Regions from separate parts of the Rubrivivax gelatinosus IL144 genome, predicted to be linked through region 3. Evidence: predicted binding sites of a transcription regulator. Region 3 holds the regulator's gene; each other region holds the start of a gene.
What was found. The regulator FNR, encoded in region 3, switches genes on or off when oxygen is low (the NO sensors DNR and NnrR bind a similar motif). The targets are predictions, from matches to a motif close to TTGATNNNNATCAA.

Region 1 (4,042 bases), 2.0 Mb from region 3:
GCTCGGCCGAGCCGAACAGGCCGTTGCCGCGCTTCAGAAGCTCGCGCAGGTCCAGCTGCAGCCGGCAGCACATCGAGCGCACCATGTTCGGCTGCAGGTCCGAGTTCAGGAAGTTCTGGAAGTACGGCAGGCCGTACTTGGCCGTCATCTCGAACAGCGGCAGCGTGTTCGGGTGCTCCCAGTCGAAGTCGCTGGTGATGTTGTAGGTCGGGATCGGGAAGGTGAACGAGCGGCCCTTGGCGTCGCCTTCCATCATCACGTCGATGTAGGCGCGGTTGATCATGTCCATCTCGGCCTGGAGATCGCCGTAGGCGAACGGCATCTCCCGGCCGCCGATCACCGGCACCTGCTCGCGCAGGTCCTCGGGGCAGGTCCAGTCGAAGGTGAGGTTGGTGAACGGCGTCTGCGTGCCCCAGCGCGACGGCACGTTCAGGTTGTAGATCAGCTCCTGCAGGCTCTGGCGCACCTGGTCGTAGCTCAGCCCGTCCTTGCGGATGAAGGGCGCGAGGTAGGTGTCGAAGGAGCTGAAGGCCTGGGCGCCGGCCCATTCGTTCTGCAGCGTGCCCAGGAAGTTGACGATCTGGCCGACGGCGCTGGACAGGTGCTTGGGCGGGCCTGCCTCGACCTTGCCCGGCACGCCGTTCAGGCCTTCGTGCAGCAGCGTGCGCAGCGACCAGCCGGCGCAGTAGCCCGAGAGCATGTCCAGGTCGTGGATGTGCAGGTCGGCCTCGCGGTGGGCGATGCCCACTTCGGGCGGGTAGACGTGGTTGAGCCAGTAGTTGGCGACGACCTTGCCCGAGACGTTGAGGATCAGCCCGCCCAGCGAGTAGCCCTGGTTGGCGTTGGCGTTGACGCGCCAGTCCTGGCGCGCCAGGTACTCGTTGACCGAGCGCTCGACGTCGACGGCGACGCTGCGGTCCTGGCGCAGCGCGCGGCGCTGCTCGCGGTAGACGATGTAGGCGCGCGCGGTGTCGAAGTGGCCGGCGGCCTGCAGCACACGCTCGACCTCGTCCTGGATCTGCTCGACGCCGGTGACGCGGCGGTGCAGGCGCTCGGTGACCTGGCGCGTCAGCTCGGCGGCGCGTTCGGCGTCGTACTCGCCGGTGGCGGCGCCGGCACGCGCCAGCGCGTCTTCGATCTTGGACGGGTCGAAGGCGACGGTGCGGCCTTCACGCTTGATGACCGCCAGCGGGGCGGTCTGGGTGTCGGCTGAGGGGGGCAGGGCGGCGTCTGACATGCGCGTGGACACTAGCTATGGTGTGTAGGCGCCGAACGATACCCAACCGCTAGCGTCCATCGGGCGAGAACTCGGCTGCGCTTGATGCAGTGCAAGTTCGCTGCGCGAGGGGCTTGCGCCGGCCGCCGCGTGGCGCTTGGCCCGCCCGGCCGCGGTCGGCAGACCCTGCTGACGGTGTGGTGTCCATGCCGTTTCGGGGCGTCTGCCGGTGCGCGGTTCGCACCGCTCTTGACGTCCCGCAAGCCGTCGGCGGAGCCGGCGCCTAGACTCCGCCCGCCATGCAACAGCCCCCCTTCGCGGCGCCCGAACTGGTCTGCCCCGCGGGCTCTCTGCGGGCCCTCCAGTTGGCCGTCGACGCCGGCGCCGACACGGTCTACCTGGGCCTGAAGAACGCCACCAACGCCCGGAACTTCGCCGGCCTGAACTTCGACGACGCCCAGGTCCGAGAGGGCATCGCCTACGCACACAAGCGCGGCCGCAAGGTCCTGATGGCGCTGAACACCTTCGCCCAGTCGGCGGACGTGACGCCCTGGTACCGCGCGGTCGACACGGCGGTGGACTTCGGCGCCGACGCGCTGATCTGCGCCGACACCGCGGTGATGGCCTACGCCACGCGCACGCACCCCGAGCTGCGTCTGCACCTGTCGGTGCAGGCCTCGGCGACGAGCTACGAGGCGATCAACTTCTACCAGCGCCACTACAACATCCAGCGCGCGGTGCTGCCGCGCGTGCTGACGCTGCAGCAGGTGCAGCACGTGCTGCGCAACACCTCGGTCGAGATCGAGTGCTTCGCCTTCGGCAGCCTGTGCGTGATGGTCGAAGGCCGCTGCACGCTGTCGTCCTACGCCACCGGCCAGTCACCGAACAACGTCGGCGTCTGCTCGCCGCCGTCGGCGGTGCGCTGGACCGACACGCCGACGGGCGTCGAGTCGCGCCTGGGCGGCATGCTGATCGACCACTACGCGCCCGACGAGCCGCGCGGCTACCCGACGATCTGCAAGGGCCGCTTCGTCGTCGAAGGCAAGCGCGACTACGCCATCGAGGAGCCGACCAGCCTGAACACGCTGGCCATCCTGCCCGAGCTGATGAAGATGGGCGTCAAGGCGCTGAAGATCGAAGGCCGCCAGCGCAGCCCCGCCTACACCGAGCAGGTGACCAAGGTCTGGCGCCAGGCGATCGACGCCGCCAAGGCTTCGCCCGACCGCTTCAGCGTGCAGCCGACCTGGACCGCCACGCTGGGCCACCTTGCCGAAGGCCAGCAGCACACCCTCGGCGCCCTGGACCGCCCGTGGCGGTAAGAGCATGAGTTCCGAACGCATTTCGCTCACCGTCGGCCCGGTGCTGACCTACTGGACGCGCCAGGCGCTGATGGATTTCTATGCCGGCGTCGCCGAATCGGCCGCCGACACCGTCGTGCTGGGCGAGGTCGTCTGCTCGCGCCGCTACGAGTTCAAGCTCGACGACTGGCTGGACCTGGCCGCCGACCTGCGCGCCGCCGGCAAGGAGATCGTGCTCGCGACGCAGGGCCTGATCGAGTCCGAGGCCGACCTGCGCGTCGTGCGCCGCATCGCCGAGCAGCGCGACTACCTCGTCGAAGCCGGCGACGCCTCGGCGCTGGCGGTGCTCGAGCCCGCCGGCGTGCCGTTCGCGATCGGCCCGCACCTGAACGTCTACAGCCGCGCCGCGCTCGAAGAGCACGCCGGTTTCGGCGCCGTGCGCTGGACGGCGCCGGCCGAACTGCCGCTGGAAGCGATGGGCCGCGTCAACCCGGCCGCCGACCCGGTCAAGGCCGGCGAGACGCCGGTGGCGACCGAGGCCTTCGGCTTCGGCCGCATGCCGCTGGCGTTCTCGGCGCGCTGCTTCACCGCGCGCCACCACCGGCTGAGCAAGGACCAGTGCGAGTTCCGCTGCCAGGACTACCCGGACGGCCTGCTGCTGTCGACCAGCGACGGCAAGCCCTTCCTGGTGCTCAACGGCATCCAGACCCAGGGCGCGGCGCAGCATTGCCTGATCGAGCAGCGCGAGCAGATCGTCGCCAACGGCGTGCGCCGTCTGCGGCTGTCGCCTTGCTCGCAGCACTTCACGACCGTCGTTGCCTGCTTCGAGCAGGTGATGAACCAGGGCGCACCGGCTGCCGCCGCGCGCCGTGAACTCGAGGCCATCGCACTGCCGGGCGGCCTGGCCAACGGGTACGCGCAAGGTCGCGCCGGCATGGAATGGAAAGCCGCATGAGCACCAAGTCCCACGCCTTCGTCGCGCCGCGCTCACTGGCCGAGCTGCACGCGCTGGCTGCCGCCAAGGTCAAGCCCCTCGTGCAGCGCCTGCCGATGCAGCCGCCCAGCATGGTGCTGGCGCTGGCGATGAACAAGCTCTTGCTGCCGCGTCTGCCGGCCGACGCCAAGGCGGCGCTGTCGGGCCGCAGCGTCGAGGTCGCGGTCACCGACCTGGGCCTGGCGATGAAGCTGCAGCTCGGCGAACGCGGCTTCGTGCTCGCGCCGCAGAGCAAGCCGGTCGCGCTGCGCATCGCCGCCGCGCTGCCCGACTACCTGCGCCTGCTGCGCGGCGAGGACGACGCCGACCGCCTGTTCTTCGAGCGCGCCCTGGTGATGGAAGGCGACACCGAGATGGGCCTGGTGCTGAAGAACACGCTCGACGCGCTCGGGCCGCTGTTCCGCTTCTGACCGGGCGCAAATGATCGTGGGGTCGAAATTGCGCTTTCGCGCAATTTGACCGCTTCGGAGCGTTTCAAGGCCGATAAACCGGTCTTTTGCAACGACCGCCGTCGCTGTTCTTCCCGATGATCGT
Region 2 (4,042 bases), 1.9 Mb from region 3:
CGGTGACGACGATGTCGCGCAGGTGGCGCGGGATCGTCACGTTGCCGTAGTTCCAGACGATGCTGCTGGTGAGCGCCTGCTTCGTCGCGTGCGTCGAGCGCAGCATCATCACCAGGCGCGCGTCGGGCAGGGCGTGCGACATCGCGACGAAGTTGTACTGGCCGCCGACGCCGCTGACCACCTGGCCGTTCTCCAGCGCGTCGCTGGCCGCGGCGCCGAGCAGCGTGACGACCATCGTCGTGTTCATGAAGCGCGCGCGGCGGCGCTGCTGGCGCTTCAACTCGTCGTCGCCGTAGAGCTGGTTGATGAAGTCGATGCGCGTCATGTCGATCTTCGCCAGCTCCTGCGGCGGCATCGTGCGCAGGCGCTCGTAGAAGTCGCGCGGGCCGAGGAAGAAGCCGCCGTGCATGAAGACGCCGCCCAGCAGCCGCGAGCCGAGCATCGTGCCGCAGACGGTGTCGAAGGCGCGGGCATCGCGCAGGTCGGCGCTGCAGCGCGTCGTGCCGCAGACGAGCTCGCCGCCGTCCAGGCGCACGTCGGCGCGCAGCACGCCGAACTTCTGCAGATAGGCCAGGTCGCGCGCGTCCAGCGGCGCGCGCACGCGGCCGGCCTCCAGCAGCGCCGTGAGGGTCTGCGGGCGCACCGTCGCGTCGGCGATGCGGCCTTCGTTGAGCAGGCGTTGCAGCACCGCGTCGGCATAGACCTCGCGGCGCACGATGCCGGCCTCGATGAGCTTCAGGAAGCCGTTGACGAACATCTCCGAGCAGCCGTAGAGCCCGGTGTCGAAGCGCCCGGTCTCGCGGCCGGACAGGTCGCCCTGGGTCAGCGACTCGAGGATGCGGCGGTACTCGCTGCCGTGGCGGTCGCGCACGATCAGCGACTGCGCGATCGCGTCGCCCAGCGAGCCGATGCCGATCTGCAGCGTGCCGCCGTCGACGACGAAACTCGAGGCGTGCAGGCCGATCGCGTAGTCGGCGAACGAGACCTTGTTGTTCGGCGGCGCGAACACGGCGTGCGTGCCGCGCGGGTCGGTGACGACGAGGTCGAACAGCCCCGGGTCGACCTCGGCGCCGTTGGGCATGAACGGCATCTTCTGGTTGACGACGCCGACGGTCATCACCTTGCGGCCGCTGGCGTGCACGCGCTCGATGATCTCGGCGCTGACGTCGGGGTTGGACGACAGCGACAGCCGCATCTGCGCGCCGGTGCCGCGCGCCGCCACTGCCTGGGCGATGACGTTCATGCCCTGCACCGCCATGTCGCGCGCGACGAAGGTGTAGTTCGTCGAGATGTAGTTCTGCTGCGCCGCGGCGTTGCCCAGGTAGTCGCCGGTCTTCATGAAGAACTCGCTGACCTCGACGTTGCTCGGCAGCCGGCCGGCGCGCAGGTCGACGACGTAGTCCAGGTCGGGGTAGTCCTCGAAGACGCGAGCCACCAGCGGCTCGAGGAAGTGGCGCTCGATGTCGGTCTTGCCGACCGGCTTCTGCAGCGACAGCGCGGTGACGATGCGCAGCCGCCGCGACGGATCGGCGCGCAGCCGCCGGTACAGCGCGTTGACGAACGGGTTGGGCTTGCCCACGCCCAGCGGGATGCCGAGCACGATGTCGCCCGGCACGCTGGCCAGGACCAGGTCGACCGCCGCCTCGATCGAGTCGACGAACTTCGGGCTGCCCATCTCTGTCTCCGTTGTGATGTCTGTTGGGGTCGCGGTCAGCATCCTGTGCGCCCCGCCCGGTCCGCTTGACGCAGAGCAAGCGGCCGAAGCCCGCTTTCTAGGGGGTGATGACCGTATGCTTCAGTCGCCTCCGGATGTGGTCGAATACCGGACGGCGGTGCGCCCATGCTGAACGTTCCGACGATCCCGACCCCCGACGAGACCCTTACTCCGCGTCGCCGGCTGGCGACCGGGGTCGCGCTCGGCGTGCTGCTGGTCGCGCTGATGGCCGCCGCCGGCTGGGGGCTGGCGCGGCTGTTCGGCGGTTTCGGCACGCTGGCGGCACCGGCGGCCGCGGCGCTGGCCGCCGCCGGGGTCGGCGTGCCGCTGGTGCTGTGGCTGCTGCACCTGCTGCGTGCGCTGGACGGCACGCGCGCCGCGCTGGCGCGGCTGGACACCGTCGACCCGGCCACCGGCATCGCCAACCGGCCCAATTTCCTCGCCTCGGCCGAACGCGAGTGGTCGCGGGCGCGCCGCTACGGCACCGGCGCGGCGCTGCTGGTCGCCGAGGTCGACCAGGTCGACCGGCTGATCGAAGGCCGCGGTGTCGCCGCCTCCGAGACCGCGCTGCGCGCGCTGGCGCGCGACACCGAGCAGACGCTGCGCGGCGGCGACCTGATCGCGCGCTTCGGCGACACCCAGTTCGCCGTCTGGCTGGTGCACGCCGACCCGACCGGTGCGCTCGACGTCGCCGAGCGCATCCGCGAGCGCGCCGAGCAGATGGAGATCCCCTGCGGCGCGCATCCGCTGCGTGTCACCGTCAGCGTCGGTGTCGCGGCGCTGCGGCCGGCGCACCAGAACCTGTCGGCGCTGATCGACGACGTCGAAGCCGCACTCGCCGCCGCGCAGCAGGCCGGCGGCAACTGCGTGCGCGCCGCGCCGGTGGACCTGCGCCGCCGCCGCGCTGACGCGCCGCCGCCTTGATCAGCCCAGGCGCAGCCGGCTGGCGTAGCCCGTCATCTCCAGGTAGCCCAGGCCGACGCGGCGCCCGCTGTCGTCGAGCAGTTCGCTCAGGCCCTCCCAGTAGACCGCGCCGGTGCCGCCGCGGCTGTCGAGTTCCTGGCCGTCGAGCAGCGCGCGCACGCGCCAGCGGCCGGCCGGCGTGTCGACCTGCCACTCGACCGGGTAGTCGGCGCGGGTGGCGGGGCTGGTCCAGCGCCGGCCGGGCGTGAAGACCACGTCGCCGGGAGCGAAAGCCGCCGCCGTGCCGTGGGCCGCACGCCAGCTGCCGCCGGCCCACAGCGCCGCGCCGTCGGCACGGCGCAGGCGGAAGGCGGTCAGCGCGCTGCCGTCGAACAGGTTGATGCCGATCCAGTCCCAGCCGACGGCCTCGGCGTGCAGGATCTCGTCGCTCCACTCGTGGTCCATCCAGGCGACGCCGCGGGCCTCGGCCGGGCGGCCGTCGGCGCTGAATCGGCACGAGGCCGCGAGTTGGGGCTCGCTCACGTAATGGCTGGCCTGGCGTTCGTCCGGGCCTTTGCGCGAGAAACCGGCGTCGCCCTGCAGCAGCAGCGGCTGCGTCGGTGCCAGAGTCAGGTCCAGGCCGAAGTCGCCGGCCGGCAGCCGCGCGCGGTAGCCGCTGCCCGACCGTTCCAGCTGCCAGTCGCCCAGGCGCACGCCAACGTCGTCGGTCTTCGCCCAGGCCGGGCCTTCGCTGCCGTCGCCCGACCAGCGTGCGATGCGCTGCGCGTGGTGGTGGCGGCGCGCGCCCAGGTCGGTCAGCGCGGCGTGCGCGAACAGGATCTGGCGCGGCGCGAAGCGGCTCTGCACGTCCTCGGCCAGCCCGGTGCGGCTGCGGAAGAAGGTCAGCTGGAAGCCCCAGCGCGGCGCCTCGGGCGTGCCGGCCCAGCCGGTGGCGTACCACCACTCGGTGCGCGTGTCGGGGTGGGCGCCGTGGTCGCGCGGGAAGGCCAGCGGCCGGCGGCGGATCCCGGCCTGCACCGGCAGCGAGGCGGCGCCGGCGAGCAGCAGCAGATGGCGGCGTCGCATCACCAGTCCTCCTTCACCGACAGCACCGCCGAGCGGCCGGCGGCGCTGCGCGCGCTGAACGCGGCGGTGGCGATGCCGGCGGCGAACACCGCCGCGGCCAGCGCCGCCAGCCGCCCGACCGGCACGACGAGCTCCATCGTCCAGTGGAAACTCTGCGGGTTGACGACGAAGACCAGCACCGCGCTGACCGCCATGCCCAGCGCCAGCCCGACCAGCACCCCGGCGGCCAGCCAGGCCGCGCCTTCGCCGGCGACCAGCGTGATCACCTGGCCGCGTGTCAGCCCCAGGTGCGCCAGCAGGCCGAACTCCTTGCGCCGCGCCAGCACCTGGGCCGACAGG
Region 3 (4,042 bases):
CACCGCCCGGCGCAGCAGGTCGTCGCGCGTCAGCGTCAGGCCGCGCACGATCGGGAATTCGCCCTTGGCGATGGACTCGTAGTACTCGGGCAGCGTCTTCGCGTTCTGGCTGTAGGTCGCGCCCATGCGGCCGATCGAGGACACGCCCAGCGCGATCAGATCGCAGTCGGGCTGCGTGCTGTAGCCCTGGAAGTTGCGGTGCAGGCGGCCCTGGCGGCGTGCGGCCGACAGCGCGTCGCCCGGCAACGCGAAGTGGTCCATGCCGATGTAGGTGTAGCCCGCGGCGATGAAGCCGGCGATGGCGCCGCCCAGCATCTTGATGCGCTGCTCGCCCAGCGGCAGTTCCTCGGCGAGGATGCGGCGCTGCGGCTTGAAGCGCGTCGGCAGGTGCGCGTAGGCGTACAGCGCGATGCGGTCCGGGCGCAGCTCGGCGATCTGCTGGATCGTGCGCGCGAACGAGTCCGGCGTCTGCTTGGGCAGGCCGTAGATCAGGTCGGCGTTGATCGACTCGAAGCCGTTGGCCCGCGCAGCGACGACGAGGTCGCGCACGCTGTCGTACGACTGCACGCGGTGCACCGCTTCCTGGACGTCGGGGTCGAAGTCCTGGATGCCGAAGCTGATGCGGTTGAAGCCCAGGCCGGCGAGGCTCTTCAGGCGTTCGGGCGTCGCGGTGCGCGGGTCGACCTCGATCGAGATCTCGGCGCCGGCGACGATCTTGAACGACTCGCGCAGCCGGGTCATCAGCCGGCCGATCTCCTCGTCGGTCAGGAAGGTCGGCGAGCCGCCACCGAAGTGCAATTGCGACACCGACTGGCCCTTGCCCAGTTCGGCGACGTGCAATGCGATTTCGGCTTCGAGCGCGTCAAGGTACTCGGCACTGCGCTCGTGGTGCTTCGTGATGATCTTGTTGCAGGCGCAGTAGTAGCAGACCGATTCGCAGAACGGAATGTGGATATAAAGCGACAGCGGTGGCGTGCCGCCCACCGTGCTGCCCTCCGCTCGTTGTCGCAAGGCCTGCCGGTACTCAGCAGGGCCGAAGGCTTCGACGAAGCGGTCCGCGGTGGGGTACGAGGTATAGCGGGGACCGGGCACGTCGAGGCGCCTCAGCAGTGCTTCAGGAACAATCGTGTCCATAATTCATCCGGCCGTCATGCGGTACGGGCTGGACTGTGCCAAACACTCACCCAATCGGCTTGATCTGTCTCAAGCGCCCACCCGAGACGCAAGCAAAGAATTGACCATGCCCTTGAGCGACGTCATGAGCGATACTCGGGTCTGCCCCGCCACGCCGGACCGAACTGACTCCAATCGTCGAACCCCTATGAACAACACGTCTTCCGGCATCCGGCTTGAACCGTTCAAGGTCGCCTGCTCGAGCTGTAACCTGCGTGAACTCTGTCTGCCGGTCGGCATGTCCAACGACCAGCTCGAGCGGCTCGACACGATGGTGGCGACGCGCCGTTCGGTTCCGCGTGGCGAGACCTTGTTCCGTGCCGGCGATCCCTTCCTGTCGCTCTACGCGGTTCGCACCGGCTTCTTCAAGACCTGCGTGTCCTCCGAAGACGGCCGCGATCAGGTCACCGGCTTCCAGATGGCGGGCGAACTTCTGGGCCTCGACGGCATCGGTACCGACCGTCACACCTGCGACTCGGTGGCGCTCGAAGACTCGCAAGTCTGCGTCATCCCGTTCCAGCAGCTCGAAGACCTGTCGCGCGAGTTCAGCGACCTGCAACGCCAGCTGCACAAGATCATGAGCCGCGAGATCGTGCGCGATCACGGCGTGATGCTGCTGCTTGGCAGCATGCGCGCCGAAGAGCGCCTGGCGGCCTTCCTGCTGAACCTGACCCAGCGTCTGCAGACGCGCGGCTTCTCGCCGCACTCGCTGATCCTGCGCATGACGCGCGAGGAGATCGGCAGCTACCTCGGCCTGAAGCTCGAAACGGTCAGCCGCACGTTCTCGAAGTTCCAGGACGACGGCATCCTGGAGGTCAAGCAGCGCCAGATCCGCGTGCTCGACCCGCAGGCGCTGCAAAAGCTCGTCAACGGCTCCTCCGCCGCCTGCTGACCCGAACCCCGGTGCAAACAAAAACGCCGCGCATTGCGCGGCGTTTTGTTTTCTTCAGCTGCGAAATGTTCGGCTGTTGATTTCGTGCTCGCTGCGCGACAGCAGCAGCGTCATGCCTGCGGCGGCCGCCGAAGCGGCCCAGAAGACGAAGAAGGCCAGCGTGTAGACGGCTGCGGGATCGAGTTCGATCGCCCCGCCGCCGAACCAGCGCAGCGCCGCCGGATCCAGCACCGAGAACAGCGCAAGCTCCAGCACCACCGCGGCCAGGAACGCGGGCCAGAGCACCGCACTCCAGTCGCGCGCACGCCGCCTCATCGAATGCCTCGCGGGAGTAGCCGCTCAGGGCGCCGCGGTGGCGGCGTGGTTGCGCGCAGCCATCGCCGGCGTGTCGGCCTGGACTTCGCCGGACTGCGGCACCGACGACGGCACCTCGGTGATGACGAGGTCGGCTCCGCGGATCGCGATGACGGCGGTCGCGACGGCCGCGATGACGACGATCAGCGGGCCCGACACCACCAGCCAGACCATGCCGATGCGCCACCAGGGCGTTGCGTCGCGGGAAACGGGAAGAGTGCTCATCAGGGGCTCCGGTCGAAGCAGCGTCATCGGGGGACGACGAACGTTGATTTCTCGCTGGCGACCACCGGCGTCGCGTCGTTCGCGTCGGGCAGTCGTTCGATGTGGAACTGTATCGCGTGGGCTCCAGGCCCTGCCTGGCTGGCGGTATCCGGCGGCACCCGCAGGGCGATCGTCACCCAGCGCGCATCGGCCGGCTCGACCTCGAAGTCCTTCGGGGCGTCGACCACCATCGGCGTCAGGCCGTCGGCGCTGATGCGGTAGCGCTGCGTCGACTCGGTCGCGTTCATGACCTGCAGGCGGTACAGGTTCTCGATGTAGCCTTCGTCGACGATGCGCGCCAGCGAGGCGCGGTCGCGCACGACGTCGACACGGAACGGGCTGCGCATCGCGAGGCTGGCCGCGAAGGCGCCGACGATGATGATCAAGATCGCCGTGTAGACCAGCACCCGGGGGCGCAGCACACGCTGCAGCATCTGGCCGCGCGTCTGGTGCTGAGCCATGCCGTTCTCCGTCGCGTAGCGGATCAGCCCGCGCGGGTACTTCATCTTGTCCATGACGCCGTTGCAGACGTCGATGCAGGCGGTGCAGCCGATGCACTCGTACTGCAGGCCGTTGCGGATATCGATGCCGGTCGGGCAGACCTGCACGCACAGACCGCAGTCGATGCAGTCGCCCAGGCCCTGGCTGCGGGCGTCGATCTTGCGCGAACGCGTGCCGCGCGGGTCTCCCCGCTCGGCGTCGTAGCTGATGATCAGCGTGTCCTTGTCGAACATCGCGCTCTGGAAGCGCGCGTACGGGCACATGTACTTGCAGACCTGCTCGCGCATGTAGCCGGCGTTGCCCCAGGTCGCGAAGCCGTAGAACAGCACCCAGAAGGTTTCCCAGGGCCCCAGCGACATCGCCATCGCCGAAGGCAGCAGCTCGCGGATCGGTGTGAAGTAGCCGACGAAGGAGAGGCCCGTCCAGAGCGCGATCGCGATCCAGACGAACTGCGTCGCGCCCTTGCGCCAGACGCGTTCGAAGGTCCAGGGTCCGGCGTCCAGACGCATGCGGGCGTTGCGGTCGCCTTCGAAGCGGCGCTCGACCCACATGAAGATCTCGGTGTAGACCGTCTGCGGGCAGGCGTAGCCGCACCACAGCCTGCCGGCCACCGCGGTGAACAGGAACAGCGCGTAAGCCGAGATCATCAGCAGCGCCGACAGATAGATCAGGTCCTGCGGATACAGGACCAGGCCGAAGATGTAGAAGCGCCGCGTGCCGAGGTCGAAGAGCACGGCCTGGCGGGAGTTCCAGTCCAGCCACGGCAGCCCGTAGAACACCAGCTGCGTCGCCCAGACCAGCGCCCAGCGCCAGCCGTTGAACCAGCCCGATACCGAGCGGGCGTAGATCTTCTTCTGC
Region 4 (4,042 bases), 1.2 Mb from region 3:
CAGCTCGTCGCCGTCGACCTTGACGGTCTGGCCGCTGTACTTGCCGAACAGAACGCGGTCGCCGACCTTGACGTTCAGCACGACGAAGTCGCCCTTGTCGTTGCGCTTGCCCGGGCCGACCGCCAGGACTTCACCCTGATCGGGCTTTTCGGCGGCGTTGTCGGGGATGACGATGCCGGAGGCGGTCTTGGTCTCGTTTTCGAGACGCTTGACGATCACGCGATCGTGCAGCGGACGAAGCTTCATTCACATCTCCTTGGGAGTCACGTTATGGCACTGGAGCGCCGCGCAGGCAGCGCTCGCTGACATGCGGCAACCGGGGGGCAGCGAATCTGCCTCGGTCGTTAGCACTCACCCGTGGCGAGTGCTAGCAGACTGATTATAGGGGCCGGTTCCGGCGCTTCAAGAGGCGGGAAATCCATTCCCCCACAGGCCGTGGCGGGCGGGCTGCGGATGTCGCCGCGCCGCGCGGGCGCGGCGGCGGGGTCAGAGCTTGCGCACCTCGATGCGGTGCTTCTGCAGCGCGTAGCCGAGCTGGCGCGGCGTGATGCGCAGCAGCCGTGCGGCCTTGGCCTGGACCCAGCCGCACTGCTCCATCGCCCAGATCAGGCGTTCGCGTTCGCCGTCGGGCGCGGTGCCGGCCAGACGCGAGACCGGCGGCGGCAGCTGCTGCGTCGGGCCGATGCGCGTGACGCCGTCGGCGGCCGGCGCCGGCGCGCCGGCGTCCAGATCGCCCAGCGGCGGTGCCGGCGCCGGCGCGGGCACCGACCAGCCGCCGTCGGCGGCGGCCGGCGGCGCGGCATGGCCGTTGGTCGGCGCCAGCACGTGGCCGTTGAAACCGTTGCCGGCGGCCGCGGCGGCCACCGCGTCGGCCTTGTCCAGGAAGTGCAGCGTCTGCGTCAGGCAGCGGTTGTTGCGGCAGGGGAAGGCCAGGTCGCGGATCAGGTCGCCCTGGACCATGGTCGCGGTGCGCTCGATGCAGTTCTCCAGCTCGCGCACGTTGCCCGGCCAGTAGCAGCTCGTCAGCACCTTCATCGCCTCGGGCGTGACCTTCAGCTGGCGCCGGTTCTCCTGGTTGAAGCGCTCGATGAAGTGGTTGACCAGCGGCGGGATGTCGCTGCGGCGTTCGCGCAGCGGCGGCAGGAAGATCGAGACGACGTTGATGCGGTAGTACAGGTCGGCGCGGTACTCGCCGCGCTGGACCATCTTCTCGAGGTCGCGGTTGGTGGCGCAGATCAGGCGCACGTCGACCTTCACCGCCTTGCTGCCGCCGACACGCTCGAACTCGCGCTCCTGCAGCACGCGCAGCAGCTTGGCCTGGAAGCCCGGCGAGATGTCGCCGATCTCGTCGAGGAACAGCGTGCCGCCGTGGGCCAGCTCGAAGCGGCCCTTGCGTTCGCCGACGGCGCCGGTGAAGGCGCCGCGTTCGTGGCCGAAGAGCTCGCTTTCCAGCAGCGACTCGGTCAGCGCCGCGCAGTTGACCTTGATGAAGGGCGCGTCCTTGCGCGGCGACAGGAAGTGGATCGCGCGTGCGATCGCCTCCTTGCCGGTGCCGCTCTCGCCGCGCAGCAGCACCGTGGCGCGCGAGGGCGCGGCCTGGTGCACCTCGGTGAACACCTGCTGCATCGCGCGCGACTCGCCGATCACGTTGTCGATCGCCAGCCGGCCGCGAGGCTCGCGTGCCAGCGCCTTCTGCAGCCGCGTCGTCTCCTGCAGCAGGCGCGAATGTTCTTCGGCGACGGCGACATGCAGCGCCGCCGACTGCGCCAGCAGGGTCGCGACCATCGTCAGCAGGCGCTGGTCGTCGGTGAGCCGGGCGCCGTCGTCCATCACACGCTGCGCGGCGAGCACGCCGACGGTGGCGCGTTCGGTCTTCATCGGCACGACGACGAAGGCCAGCGGCCGGTCGCCGCGCGCGCCGAAGGCGCCGGTGCGGTCCAGGAACTCGGGCGACTCCTGCACGTCGGGCACGACGGCGGCCATGCCGCTGGCGTAGACGCGGCCGATGACGCCTTCGCCGCTGCGCCAGTGGCCGCGCGCGGCCTGCTCGCGGTCCAGGCCCACCCAGCTGTGGATGCGCAGCAGGTTGCCGCCGTCTTCGGCCGGCATCACGACCATCGCCCGCTGCAGGCCCAGCTGCGAGGCCAGCGTGTTCAGCGCCACGCGGAAGGTGCGCGCGATATCCAGCGACGCGCCCAGCACGCGGCACACCTCGTAAACCGTGCTGAGCTGAACCTGATAGCGCTCGCTCAGCGCCGTGCGACTCGACATCACGCACCTCCTGCGTCTGACGGGCGGGGCGAGGCGGTGCGGCGGGCCACCTCGGGGCGCCCGGCGCATCGTTGTCGGGCATTGCCCGCCATGCCGCCGCCGGTCGAGCATGCCAGTGCAAGAAGCACGCCGAATCGCGCCGACAGGCGAGGGATGCCGTCGGCCGCTTGATGCAACGCAAATGGCCCGCGGCTCGTGCGCGGGCGGGGCTCAGCGCGCGGCGGCAGCGGCGAGCTTCTCGAGTTCGGCGACGTGCTGCGCTTCTTCGGCGGCGAACTCGCCGGCCAGTGCGCGCACCTCGGGGTCGGGGCTGATCGCCGCGATCGCCGCGTAGAAGGCGTGGCCGCGGCGCTCGCTGTCCAGCGCCAGGGCCAGCGCGTCGGCGGGGGCCATCATCGGGTCGACGCCGGCCCAGTCGGCGGTTTCCGGCGGGATGCCGTCGGGCCACTCGAACTCGTCGGCGGCCAGCTCGGGCAGCGTGCGCCAGCCCGCGCGCGCCTGCGCCTCGGCCAGGTGCAGGCGCGAGAAGTGCGCCATGCGGGCGAAGAAGGCACGCAACTCGGCGTTGCCGTCGGTGCCCATCGAAGCCGCCAGGTCTTCGTAGCGCCGGGCCGCGTCGCGCTCCAGCGCGACGGCGTGGGCGAGGAATTTCTCGACGTCGTTCATGCCATGGGTCTTTCTGCTGTCACCGTCGGCGCACCCACCCCTTCGGGGACAGGTCGCCGCAGGCGACCAGGGGAGCGGCGTCGCCGGCGCGGGCCGGGCCCGATCCGGGTCCCCCGGTCGGGGCCGGTGCCCCCTCGGGGGGCGGCCGCCAGGCGGCCGGGGGCGAAATCATCCAAATTTGAAGAGGATGCCGTAGCCGCCACGCGGCCAGTCCCACTCGACGTTGGCGTGCTCGGTGCAGATCACGCGGCAGCTGCCACATTCCAGGCAGCCGTCGGTGATCAGCGTCACCGTGCCGTTGCCTTCGGCCTTGTAGCAGCTGGCCGGGCAGACGTAGGTGCAGGCCTGCGACTGGCAGGTGTTGGCGCAGACCTCGGGCTTCTTGATCCGGATGTGCGGCCGGCCGTGGTCGACCTTGTACCGGTTCTGGAACAGCTTCTCCTCGACGTTGACGACCGTCGCGCTCATCGCATCGCCCTCCACAGCTTGAACGCGTCGCCGAACAGCCCGGTGACGCGGCGGGCGGCCTTGAAGCTGCCCAGGATCTCGCGCTGCTTGGTCGACTTGTCGACGCCGTCGACCGTGAAATAGGTCTTGGCGGCGCGGTTGACCAGCGCGGGGTAGGTGTCGAAGAAGTGCGGGCTGCGCTCCAGCACCTCGGGCAGGTGCTTGTACTTCTTCAGGTCCTTCATGACGAAGCTGGCGTCCAGCGCCGCCTTGTAGGCCGCGAGCGTGGCCGCGTTCATCGCCTTGCCGGCGGCCTTGGCCGCGGCGACCGTCTCGCCGGCCAGGCGGCCGCTGGTCATCGCCAGGTTGGAGCCTTCGCGGTGCACGGCGTTCACGAAGCCGGCCGAGTCGCCGACGATGAGCCAGCCGTTGCCGTAGAGCTGCGGCACGGCGCGCAGCCCGCCTTCAGGGATGAGGTGCGCGGCGTATTCCTTCATCTCGCCGCCTTCGAGCATCGGCGCGATGCTCGGGTGCTTCTTCAGCTTGTCCAGCAGCGCGTAGGGCGTGGTGCGCTTCTCGTTGCCCTTGAAGTCCGACAGCAGGCAGCCGACGCCGATCGTCAGCGAGTCCTTGTTCGTGTAGAGGAAGCCGGTGCCGA

Region 1: RGE_RS01875 (ribonucleoside triphosphate reductase) is a predicted target of FNR. The motif match lies at 1,319-1,332, and genes of this name have one in related genera.
Region 2: RGE_RS07130 (acetyl-CoA hydrolase/transferase C-terminal domain-containing protein) is a predicted target of FNR. The motif match lies at 1,741-1,754, and genes of this name have one in related genera.
Region 4: nifA (nif-specific transcriptional activator NifA) is a predicted target of FNR. The motif match lies at 2,439-2,452, and genes of this name have one in related genera.

Annotation. Positions count from the first base shown of each region.
Region 1 is NC_017075.1:394,643-398,684, forward strand. Features, by position in the region: gene RGE_RS01875 (ribonucleoside triphosphate reductase) at 1-1,237, opposite strand, end outside; gene ubiU (ubiquinone anaerobic biosynthesis protein UbiU) at 1,516-2,535, shown strand; gene RGE_RS01885 (U32 family peptidase) at 2,540-3,469, shown strand; gene ubiT (ubiquinone anaerobic biosynthesis accessory factor UbiT) at 3,466-3,918, shown strand.
Region 2 is NC_017075.1:1,494,586-1,498,627, forward strand. Features, by position in the region: gene RGE_RS07130 (acetyl-CoA hydrolase/transferase C-terminal domain-containing protein) at 1-1,675, opposite strand, end outside; gene RGE_RS07135 (GGDEF domain-containing protein) at 1,841-2,638, shown strand; gene RGE_RS07140 (lipocalin-like domain-containing protein) at 2,639-3,703, opposite strand; gene RGE_RS07145 (FtsX-like permease family protein) at 3,703-4,042, opposite strand, start outside.
Region 3 is NC_017075.1:3,397,273-3,401,314, forward strand. Features, by position in the region: gene hemN (oxygen-independent coproporphyrinogen III oxidase) at 1-1,134, opposite strand, end outside; gene fnr (fumarate/nitrate reduction transcriptional regulator Fnr) at 1,322-2,065, shown strand; gene RGE_RS15510 (hypothetical protein) at 2,120-2,380, opposite strand; gene RGE_RS15515 (hypothetical protein) at 2,405-2,644, opposite strand; gene ccoG (cytochrome c oxidase accessory protein CcoG) at 2,668-4,042, opposite strand, start outside.
Region 4 is NC_017075.1:4,611,892-4,615,933, reverse strand. Features, by position in the region: gene groES (co-chaperone GroES) at 1-246, opposite strand, end outside; gene nifA (nif-specific transcriptional activator NifA) at 487-2,271, opposite strand; gene RGE_RS21040 (ferritin-like domain-containing protein) at 2,482-2,937, opposite strand; gene RGE_RS21035 (ferredoxin family protein) at 3,106-3,405, opposite strand; gene RGE_RS21030 (FAD-dependent monooxygenase) at 3,402-4,042, opposite strand, start outside.